DNA from 2 places in the Arenimonas sp. MALMAid1274 genome. Region 2 is predicted to be linked to the other one. Evidence: predicted binding sites of a transcription regulator. Region 2 holds the regulator's gene; the other holds the start of a gene.

Region 1 (4,381 bases), on a different contig from region 2:
CTTGTCCAGCAGGTGTTCCGGACGACCGGCGATCCGCCTCGCGCCGGCAAGCGTGCGGCAGGCTCGTGACAGCGCCTGCGGTACGCGGTCCTGCACCGCATCCAGCGCCGCCTGGTTCAAGGGCAGCCGCAGCAGGGCATAACTAACGAACGGCGTGTCCCATGACGGGGGATAGGGGTTGCGCAAATGGTCAGCGGCCAGCGCGACGTCCGCCCTTGCCAACGCGTCGGCGTGCTGCCGCAACCAGACCTCGGCCACGCGTGGCGACGTCCGGACCATCTGGAGGCAACCAAACTCCCGCAGACTGCACGTCCCCTCCACCATGGGCGGCGTTTCGCGGTAAGGGAAATGACCTGCGACCTGGAGGTGCTGTTCGGTGTCTTCCCAGCTCGCGAAGTTGTCTTGCTGCGGATCAAACATGACCTCGCGAAGGCCCTCTGCGTGCGCCGCTTTCGGGTCCGCCAGCCAGGCCTCGAACGCCCGCACGTCTTCGCCCACCACCCGCTCGCGCTGTTCCAGGGGAATGTCCCGGTCCGCGAGTGCAAGGGCCGCGAATCCACTGCGACCTTGCGAAGGACGCTCGTCCACCTGCATCGTCGCCAATGCTTCGCGGTCCGCGTCATCCACCGCCAGCCAACGCAGGACGTGCACCGTTAGCAGCGCGGCCGCGAACAGGGCCAGAGGCACCAGCACGATCCACTTCAGTCGCTTTCCCATGCCGTTCCCTGTCGACTCGAGCCTGGATGCTACCGACGCCAATCCGCGCCGACAATAAAAACGGCCCGGGTTTCCCCGGGCCGTCGGCATCCCACGTGTCTCTGGGGGAGGGTCAGATGCCGTAGTACATCTGGTATTCCAGCGGGTGCGTGGCCGCGCGGAACTTGGTCACTTCCTGCATCTTCAGCGCGATGTAGCCGTCGATGAAGTCGTCGCTCATCACGCCGCCGGCCTTGAGGAACTCGCGGTCCTTGTCCAGCGCCTCGAGCGCCTGGTCGAGCGAGTGGCAGACGGTCGGGATGTTCTTCTCTTCTTCCGGCGGCAGGTCGTACAGGTCCTTGTCGCTGGGCGCGCCCGGGTCGATCTTGTTCTTGATGCCGTCCAGGCCGGCCATCATCAGCGCGGTGAAGGTGAGGTAGCCGGAGTTCATCGGATCCGGGAAGCGGATCTCGATGCGGCGCGCCTTCGGGTTGGACACGTACGGGATGCGGCAGGACGCCGAGCGGTTGCGCGCCGAGTAGGCCAGCATCACCGGCGCCTCGAAGCCCGGCACCAGGCGCTTGTAGGAGTTGGTGGTGGAGTTGGCGAAGGCGTTGATGGCGCGCGCGTGCTTGAAGATGCCGCCGATGTACCACAGCGCCATCTGGCTCAGGCCGCCGTAGCCGTCGCCGGTGAACAGGTTGGTGCCGCCCTTGGCCAGGCTCTGGTGCACGTGCATGCCGCTGCCGTTGTCGCCCACCAGCGGCTTGGGCATGAAGGTGGCGGTCTTGCCGTTGCGGAAGGCGACGTTCTTGATGATGTACTTCATCATCATCAGCTCGTCGGCCTTCTTCACCAGCGAGTTGAACTTGGTGCCGATCTCGCACTGGCCGGCGTTGGCCACTTCATGGTGGTGCACTTCCACTTCCTGGCCGGCGGCCACGAGCAGCTTGCACATCTCGGCGCGGATGTCGTGCAGGGTGTCGGTGGGCGCGACCGGGAAGTAGCCGCCCTTCAGGCCCGGACGGTAGCCGCTGTTGCCGCCCTCGTACTTCTTCTTGCTGTTCCAGTGCGCTTCCTCGGAGTCGACCTCGAAGAAGGTGTGGCCCATGTCGTTGGCGAAGCGCACCGAGTCGAAGATGAAGAACTCGGGCTCGGGACCGAAGTAGGCCTGGTCGGCGATGCCGCTGGCCTTGAGGTAGGCCTCGGCGCGCTTGGCGACGCCGCGCGGGCAGCGCGAGTAGCCCTGCATGGTGGCCGGGTCGAGCACGTCGCAGGTCAGGATCAGGGTCGGGTCGGCGGTGAACGGGTCGAGCACGGCGGTGTCCGGGTCCGGCAGCAGCACCATGTCGGACTCGTTGATGCCCTTCCAGCCCGAGATGGACGAGCCGTCGAACATCTTGCCGTCCTCGAACAGCGAGGGCTCGATGATCGACACCGGGAAGGTGACGTGGTGCTGCACGCCGCGCACGTCGGCGAAGCGCAGGTCCACGAACTCGACGTCGTGGTCCTTGATGAGTTTTTCGATGTTGGCGATGGACATGCGGGCAGCTCCGGGAGAGAAGGGATGCCTGAGGGTTGCAAGGGGCGTGCCAGTGGGCTGGCGAGGGTAAGCGGTTGATTAAACGATCTTTTCCCCTAAGCCGGGAGAAGCGCTGCACTGTTGTGGTGCATTCTGTGGCGTGATTTGCGCTGCTTTAGGGATTTGTCTCGGCAACGAGTGAAGAGGAAATAGGAACTAGTGAAGGGCCAAGACCCCGCTCCCACTAGTTACTAGTTCCTAGTTCCCATGTTCCTGGTTCCTCCCCCCCACCCCGTATCATCCCCACCACCCAACCTCCACCGGCCCGCCCTTGAACGACCTGCTCTCCGCCCTCCTGCTCGGCCTCATCGAGGGCGTCACCGAATTCCTGCCCATCTCCAGCACCGGCCACCTGCTGATCGCGCAGCACTGGCTCGGCGCGCGCTCGGATCTGTTCAACATCGCCATCCAGGCCGGCGCCATCCTGGCCATCACCCTGGTCTACCGGCAGCGGCTGTGGCAGCTGACGACGGGGCTGGCCGATCCGGCGCACCGGCTGTATGCGATGAAGATCGCGGCGGCCTTCCTGGTCACGGCTGTGGTGGGCCTGCCGGTGCGGCTGCTGGGCTGGGAGCTGCCCGAGACCGTGACGCCGGTGGCCTGGGCCCTGGTGATCGGCGGCGTGTGGATGCTGGTGGCCGAACGCATCGCCGACCGGCGCCCACCTTCGGACAACCTGACCTGGACCGTCGTGGTCGCCGTGGGTCTGGCGCAGGTGCTGGCCGGCGTGTTCCCGGGCACTTCACGGTCGGCGGCGGCCATCTTCATGGCCCTGCTGCTGGGCATGAACCGCAAGCCGGCCGCGGCCGAATTCGTTTTCCTGGTCGGCATCCCGACCATGTTCGCGGCCACTGGCTACGCGATGATGGAAACCCTCAGCGAGGGCCGCGCCGGCGAGGAAGACTGGGCCAGCCTGGGCATCGCCTTCGCGGCGGCCACGGTGACGGGCTTCGCCACCGTGCGCTGGCTGCTGGGCTACATCTCGCGGCACCGCTTCACGCCCTTCGCCTGGTACCGCATCGGCCTGGGCGCGGCGCTGCTGCTGGGCCTGCCGGCCGGCAGCTGAGGCGGGGCGGCCCTTGCGGCCGACCCCGCATGTTCGCGGTCAGCTGAGCGGATAGCCCAGCCGCACCGCCACCGGCGCCAGCCGCGCGAACTCGGCGCCGAACGCATCCGCGTACTGGCGCCAGTGCCCGGTCGGGAAGCGCATGCCGGTGCCGAACACCGCGGGCAGCGGCTCGGGCAGGCCCAGCGTGTTCTCGATCACGGTGGCCGCCTCGGCCGGCTCCAGGTCCAGTCGGGCCAAGGCCACGCGATCGGGATGGGCATCGCGATGGTCGGCCAGGGCCTCAAAGCCGTGGGCCAGCCAGTCGGCCGCATCGGTGAGCACCGGCGAGACCAGGTAGTTCTGCAGGCTGCCGTGGATGATCCAGTTAAGGAAGGCGTCGCGTGGGTCGGTGACCAGGGCCAGCACCTGGGCACCGCCGAGCGCGGCCAGGGTGTAGCCGTCCAGGTGCGGCAGCCAGTCGACCGTGTTGGCCGGGTCCAGGCCATTGGCCACCAGGGCCTGGGTCCAGCGCTCGGCGGTGCCGGCTTCCGGGTGGCCGGGCGCGTAGCGCAGCAGGCCGAAACCGTCGCCGCTGTTCTGCGCGCCGATGCGGTCCAGGCGCAGGCGCGGGCCAAGGGCTTCCTTGGCGGTGCGCAGCACGAATTCCGCGCGCACGCCGACCGGCGACCACAGCAGGGTGCCGGGGATTTCGCCGGCCGGGGCGCGCTCGGCGCCCTGCGGGGTCGGCGGCGGCAGCGCGCCGGTGATCACGTCCTGCAGCATCTCGCGCCAGCGGGCGGCGGCTTCGGCATGGCGGCCCAGCGCGTCCAGCGCCACGCCGGCCCAGCCCTGCATCGCACGGCGGCGCTCGGGGTCGGTAAGTCCCATCAGGTGGCGGTCCACCCGTTCCAGCGCCAACGCCGGGTCCTTGGCCAGCTCGGCCTGGATCATCACCACGGTGCTGATCTGCAGGCCGGGATCCAGGGCCAGGCCGCGCTCGGCATAGAACTCGGCCAGCGCGGTGTCGCCGCGGGTGCGGTGGTAGTCGGTCAGCA
Region 2 (4,381 bases):
GGTCACGGCAGTTCGCCCTGCAGCAGGAATTCGCTGTGCCGGGCCAGGAAGGCGGCGGCCGGGTCCATGCCCTTGCTGCGCAGCAAGTGCAGGCGCACCGCGGCCTCGGTCAGCACGGCCAGGTTGCGGCCGGCGGCCACCGGCAGTTCGACCACCGGCACGTCCAGGTCCAGCACGCGGCGGCTGCCGGACTCGCCGGTGATGCGCGCCATGGCTTCCTGGGACGGTTCCTGCGCGCGCACCAGGTGCACCACCAGGCGCAGGTACTTGTTCTTCTTCACCGCGGTGTCGCCGAACATCTGGCGGATGTTCATCACGCCCAGACCGCGCACTTCCAGCAGGTCCTGCAGCAGGTCGGGGCAGGTGCCGTCGAGCACGTCGGGCGCGATCTGGGTGAACTCCGGCGCATCGTCGGCCACCAGGCGATGGCCGCGGCTGATGAGTTCCAGCGCCAGTTCGCTCTTGCCCAGGCCCGAGTCGCCGGTGACCAGCACGCCGATTGAATAGATCTCCATGAACACGCCGTGCAGCGTGATGCGCGGCGCCAGCGAGCGCGCCACGTGGTACTGCAGCAGGTTGAGCAGCTCGTAGCCGCGGCGCGGCGACACCCACAGGGGCGTGTCGGATTCTTCGGCGGCGTCGCGCAGGTCGGTGGGGCAGGTCTGGTCCTGGGTGATGACCATGGCCAGTGGGCGCGCGTCCATGATCTTCTGCAGCACTTCCCAGCGCTGGCGCGCGTCCAGGCCGTCGAGCCAGGCCAGCTCGGCCGAGCCGACGATCTGCACCTTGTTGGGATGGATGACGTTGAGGTAACCGGCCAGCGAGGGCCGCCGGGAGAGGTGTTCGCCGCGTTCGATCACGCGCTCGCCGCCCTTCTGTCCGGCCAGCCAGCGCAGCTGCAGCCGCTCGCCGAGTTCCTGGAACAGCTCGCGGGCGCGCAGGCGGTCGATCATGTCAGGCCGCCGCCGGATGCCGCGACTGCCACTCCGACAGCAGCGCATACAGCGCCGCCGAGTCCGGGGCCTGTCGCAGCCTTGTGCGGAAATCTTCCTCGCCGAACATCTCGGCCAGGTTGGCCAGCAGCATCAGGTGCTGCTGGGCGTAGGTCTCGGGCACCACCAGCGCAAACACCAGGTCCACCGGCCGTGCGTCGGGCGCATTGAAGTCCACCGGCTCGGACAGCCGAAGGAAGGCGCCGGTGGCCGACACCAGCCGCGGGCTGCGGCCGTGCGGGATGGCCACGCCGTGGCCCAGGCCGGTACTGCCCAGGCGCTCGCGGCTGCAGAGGCTGTCGTAGATGCCACGTTCGCCCTCGCCGTCGGCACCCTCGGCCAGGGCGCCGGCCAGCTGCTCGAGCAGGCGCTTCTTGCCGCTGGTGACGACGTTGGCCCGGACGCGGGCCGGCGAGAGCAGGTCTAGCAGGTGCATGGGGCGTGCCGTTATCAGCCGAAGCTGTCGGAGCGGGCGGCCGATTCGCCGCGGTGGTGGTCGGTCATCTTTTCCTTCTGCTTCACCAGCAGGCGGTCGAGCTTGTCCGAGAGCAGGTCGATGGCGGCGTACATGTCGGGCGCGACGGCGTCGGCGAACAGGGTGCGGCCCGGCGTGGACAGGGTGGCCTCGGCCTTCTGGTCGAGCTTGTCCACGGAAAGGATGACGCGCGCGTCGAGGTGGTGGTCGTAGTGGCGGGCAACGCGGGCGAACTTGTCCTGCACATAGTCGCGCAGGGCCGGGGTGACGTCGATCTGGTGGCCGCTGATGTCGATCCGCATGATCACGATCCTCCTGTTTGGGTCACGCACAGCAAAACACGGTCAAGGGCAACGTGCCGTGACCGCATCGTAAAGAAGGGGTTGAAATGCGCCGAAGGGGCGCGACCGGGCACCGGGCATGGAAGAAGGCCTCAAGCCAGCCGCTGCCGTTCGTTGGACGCGGAGATGTTCATCGCTTCCCGGTATTTTGCCACGGTTCGGCGGGCCACGGGGATGCCCTCGCCCTTGAGGATCTCGGCCAGGCGCTGGTCCGAGAGCGGTGCGCGGGGGTTCTCGGCGTCGATCAGCTTGCGCAGCATGGCCTGGATGGCCGTGGCCGAGGCCGAGCCGCCGTGGTCGGTGGCGATGCCCGAGCTGAAGAAGTGCTTGAACTCGAAGGTGCCGCGCGGGGTGCGCAGGTACTTTCGGGTGGTGGCGCGGGAAATCGTGGACTCGTGCAGGTCCAGCTCTTCGGCGACCTCGCGCAGGGTCAGCGGCCGCATGGCCTCGTGGCCGTGGTCCAGGAAGCCGCTCTGCTGGCGCACGATGGCCCGCGCCACCCGCACCAGGGTGTCGGCGCGGGTTTCCAGGCTCTTGATCAGCCAGCGGGCCTCCTGCAGCTGGCTGCGCAGGTAGCTGTCGTCCTCGCGGCTGGCCTTGCCGATCAGGCTTTCATAGTGGCGGTTGATGCCCAGGCGCGGCTGGCTGCCCGCGGCCAGCTGCACCTTCCAGACGCCGCCCTGGCGGTAAGCGATGGCGTCCGGAGCGATGTATTCGGCCTCGCCGGCGCTGACCTGGGCGCCGGGCTTGGGGTCGAGCGACTTGAGCAGGGCCACGGCCACGTCCATCTCGTCGGCCGGCTGGCCCAGGTGGGCGGCCAGGCGGGCCGGACCCTGCCTGGCCAGCAGGTCCAGGTGCTTGCGGCAGACCTCGCGCGCCAGGGCCAGCCCCGGGGTCTCGGGGCTGAGCAGGCTCAGCTGCACGCACAGGCATTCGGACAGGCTGCGGGCGCCGGCCCCGACCGGGTCGAAGTGCTGGACGATGCGCAGCACGGTCTCGATCTCGGCGGGCTCGGCCAGGATCTCCGGTGCCAGCGCGGCCTGGATGTCCTCGATCGGGCCGAGCAGGTAGCCGTCGTCGTTGATGGCCTCGATCACCGCCTGGCCGATGGCCAGGTCGCGCGGGCCCAAATGGCTGAGCTGCAGCTGCCACAGCAGGTGGTCATGCAGGTTGACGGGGGCGGCGGCGGTGAAGTCCTCGTGCTCGTCGTCGCCGCTGCCGCGGCGCTCCTGGCCGCCGGCGGTGGATTCGTACCACTCCGGGCCTTCGCCCGGGTCGTAGTCGTCGCTGTCGGGGCTGTCGGAGGCGGCTTCCGCGGGGGCGGCCTCGGGCGCCTTGTCGGCGTCGGACGGCGCGATGAAGCTGTCATCGCCCTCGGGACCGGGCTCGGCCTCGTCCTCGCGCTCGAGCAGGGGGTTGGCTTCCAGCGCCTCGTTGAGCTCGGTCTCCAGCTCCACCGACGACAGCTGCAGCAAGCGGATCGCCTGGCGCAGCTGGGGCGTCAGGGACAGTTGCTGGCCAAGCCGGGTCTGGAGGGTGGGCTTCATTTCGCTCTGCGGGGGGCGGCGGCGCCGGCGCGGCTACAGGCGGAAGGCTTCGCCGAGGTAGACACGCCGCACGTCGGGGTTGGCCAGGACGTCCTCGGGCGAACCCTGAGCAAGTACCGTGCCAGCGTTGAGGATATACGCCCGGTCGCAGATTCCCAAGGTCTCGCGCACGTTGTGGTCGGTGATCAGCACGCCGATGCCGCGCTGCTTGAGGTGGCGCACGATCTTCTGGATCTCGCCCACCGAAATGGGGTCGACGCCGGCAAAGGGCTCGTCGAGCAGCATGAAGCGGGGATTGGCCGCCAGCGCCCGGGCGATCTCGACCCGGCGGCGTTCGCCGCCCGACAGGCTCGCGCCCAGCTGGCCGGCGACGTGGCCGACCTGCAGCTCTTCCATCAGCCCGGACAGCTCGCGGGCGCGGCCGTTGGCGTCCAGGTCCGGGCGCAGCTCGAGCACGGCGGCGATGTTGTCGGCCACGGTGAGCTTGCGGAACACCGAGGCTTCCTGGGGCAGGTAGCCCAGGCCGCGGCGCGCGCGCTCGTGCATGGGCAGCGCGGTGATGTCCTTGCCGTCGAGCAGGATCTGGCCGGCATCGGCCGCCACCAGGCCCACGATCATGTAGAAGCAGGTGGTCTTGCCGGCGCCGTTGGGGCCCAGCAGGCCCACCACCTCGCCCGGCCGCAGGCTCAGCCCGAAGTCGCGGACCACATCGCGCGACTTGTAACGCTTGGCCAGCCCCGCCGCGGTGAGCATCAGTTCTTCGGGGTCGTCTTGGGCAGGATCCGCATCGAAACGCGCTTGCCGTCGCCGCCGCCGTCGAGGCGGCCGGTGTTGATGTCGTACTTCACCGTCTCGCCGCGCAGGTTGCCGCGCGGCTGCTCGACGACGACGTTGCCGGTGAGCACCATGATCTCGCTGGACATCGTGTAGACGATCTCGCGCGCGGTGGCGGTCATCGGTTCGCCGGTGTCCGACACCTGGGCCAGGCGCGCCGGGCCGCCGGTGAGCACGATGCGGTCGATCTCG

Evidence for each region. The regulator sigma-54, encoded in region 2, starts transcription at its own class of promoters, with help from an activator protein. The targets are predictions, from matches to a motif close to TGGCACGNGCNTTGC.
Region 1: glnA (type I glutamate--ammonia ligase) is a predicted target of sigma-54. The motif match lies at 2,277-2,291, and genes of this name have one in related genera.

What each region holds. Positions count from the first base shown of each region.
Region 1 is NZ_JBMIRR010000026.1:321,389-325,769, forward strand. Features, by position in the region: gene ACOQFR_RS07835 (hypothetical protein) at 1-717, opposite strand, end outside; gene glnA (type I glutamate--ammonia ligase) at 830-2,239, opposite strand; gene ACOQFR_RS07845 (undecaprenyl-diphosphate phosphatase) at 2,550-3,344, shown strand; gene ACOQFR_RS07850 (tetratricopeptide repeat protein) at 3,384-4,381, opposite strand, start outside.
Region 2 is NZ_JBMIRR010000022.1:110,314-114,694, forward strand. Features, by position in the region: gene rapZ (RNase adapter RapZ) at 1-6, opposite strand, end outside; gene hprK (HPr(Ser) kinase/phosphatase) at 3-953, opposite strand; gene ACOQFR_RS02885 (PTS sugar transporter subunit IIA) at 955-1,428, opposite strand; gene hpf (ribosome hibernation-promoting factor, HPF/YfiA family) at 1,443-1,769, opposite strand; gene ACOQFR_RS02895 (RNA polymerase factor sigma-54) at 1,901-3,355, opposite strand; gene lptB (LPS export ABC transporter ATP-binding protein) at 3,389-4,108, opposite strand; gene lptA (lipopolysaccharide transport periplasmic protein LptA) at 4,108-4,381, opposite strand, start outside.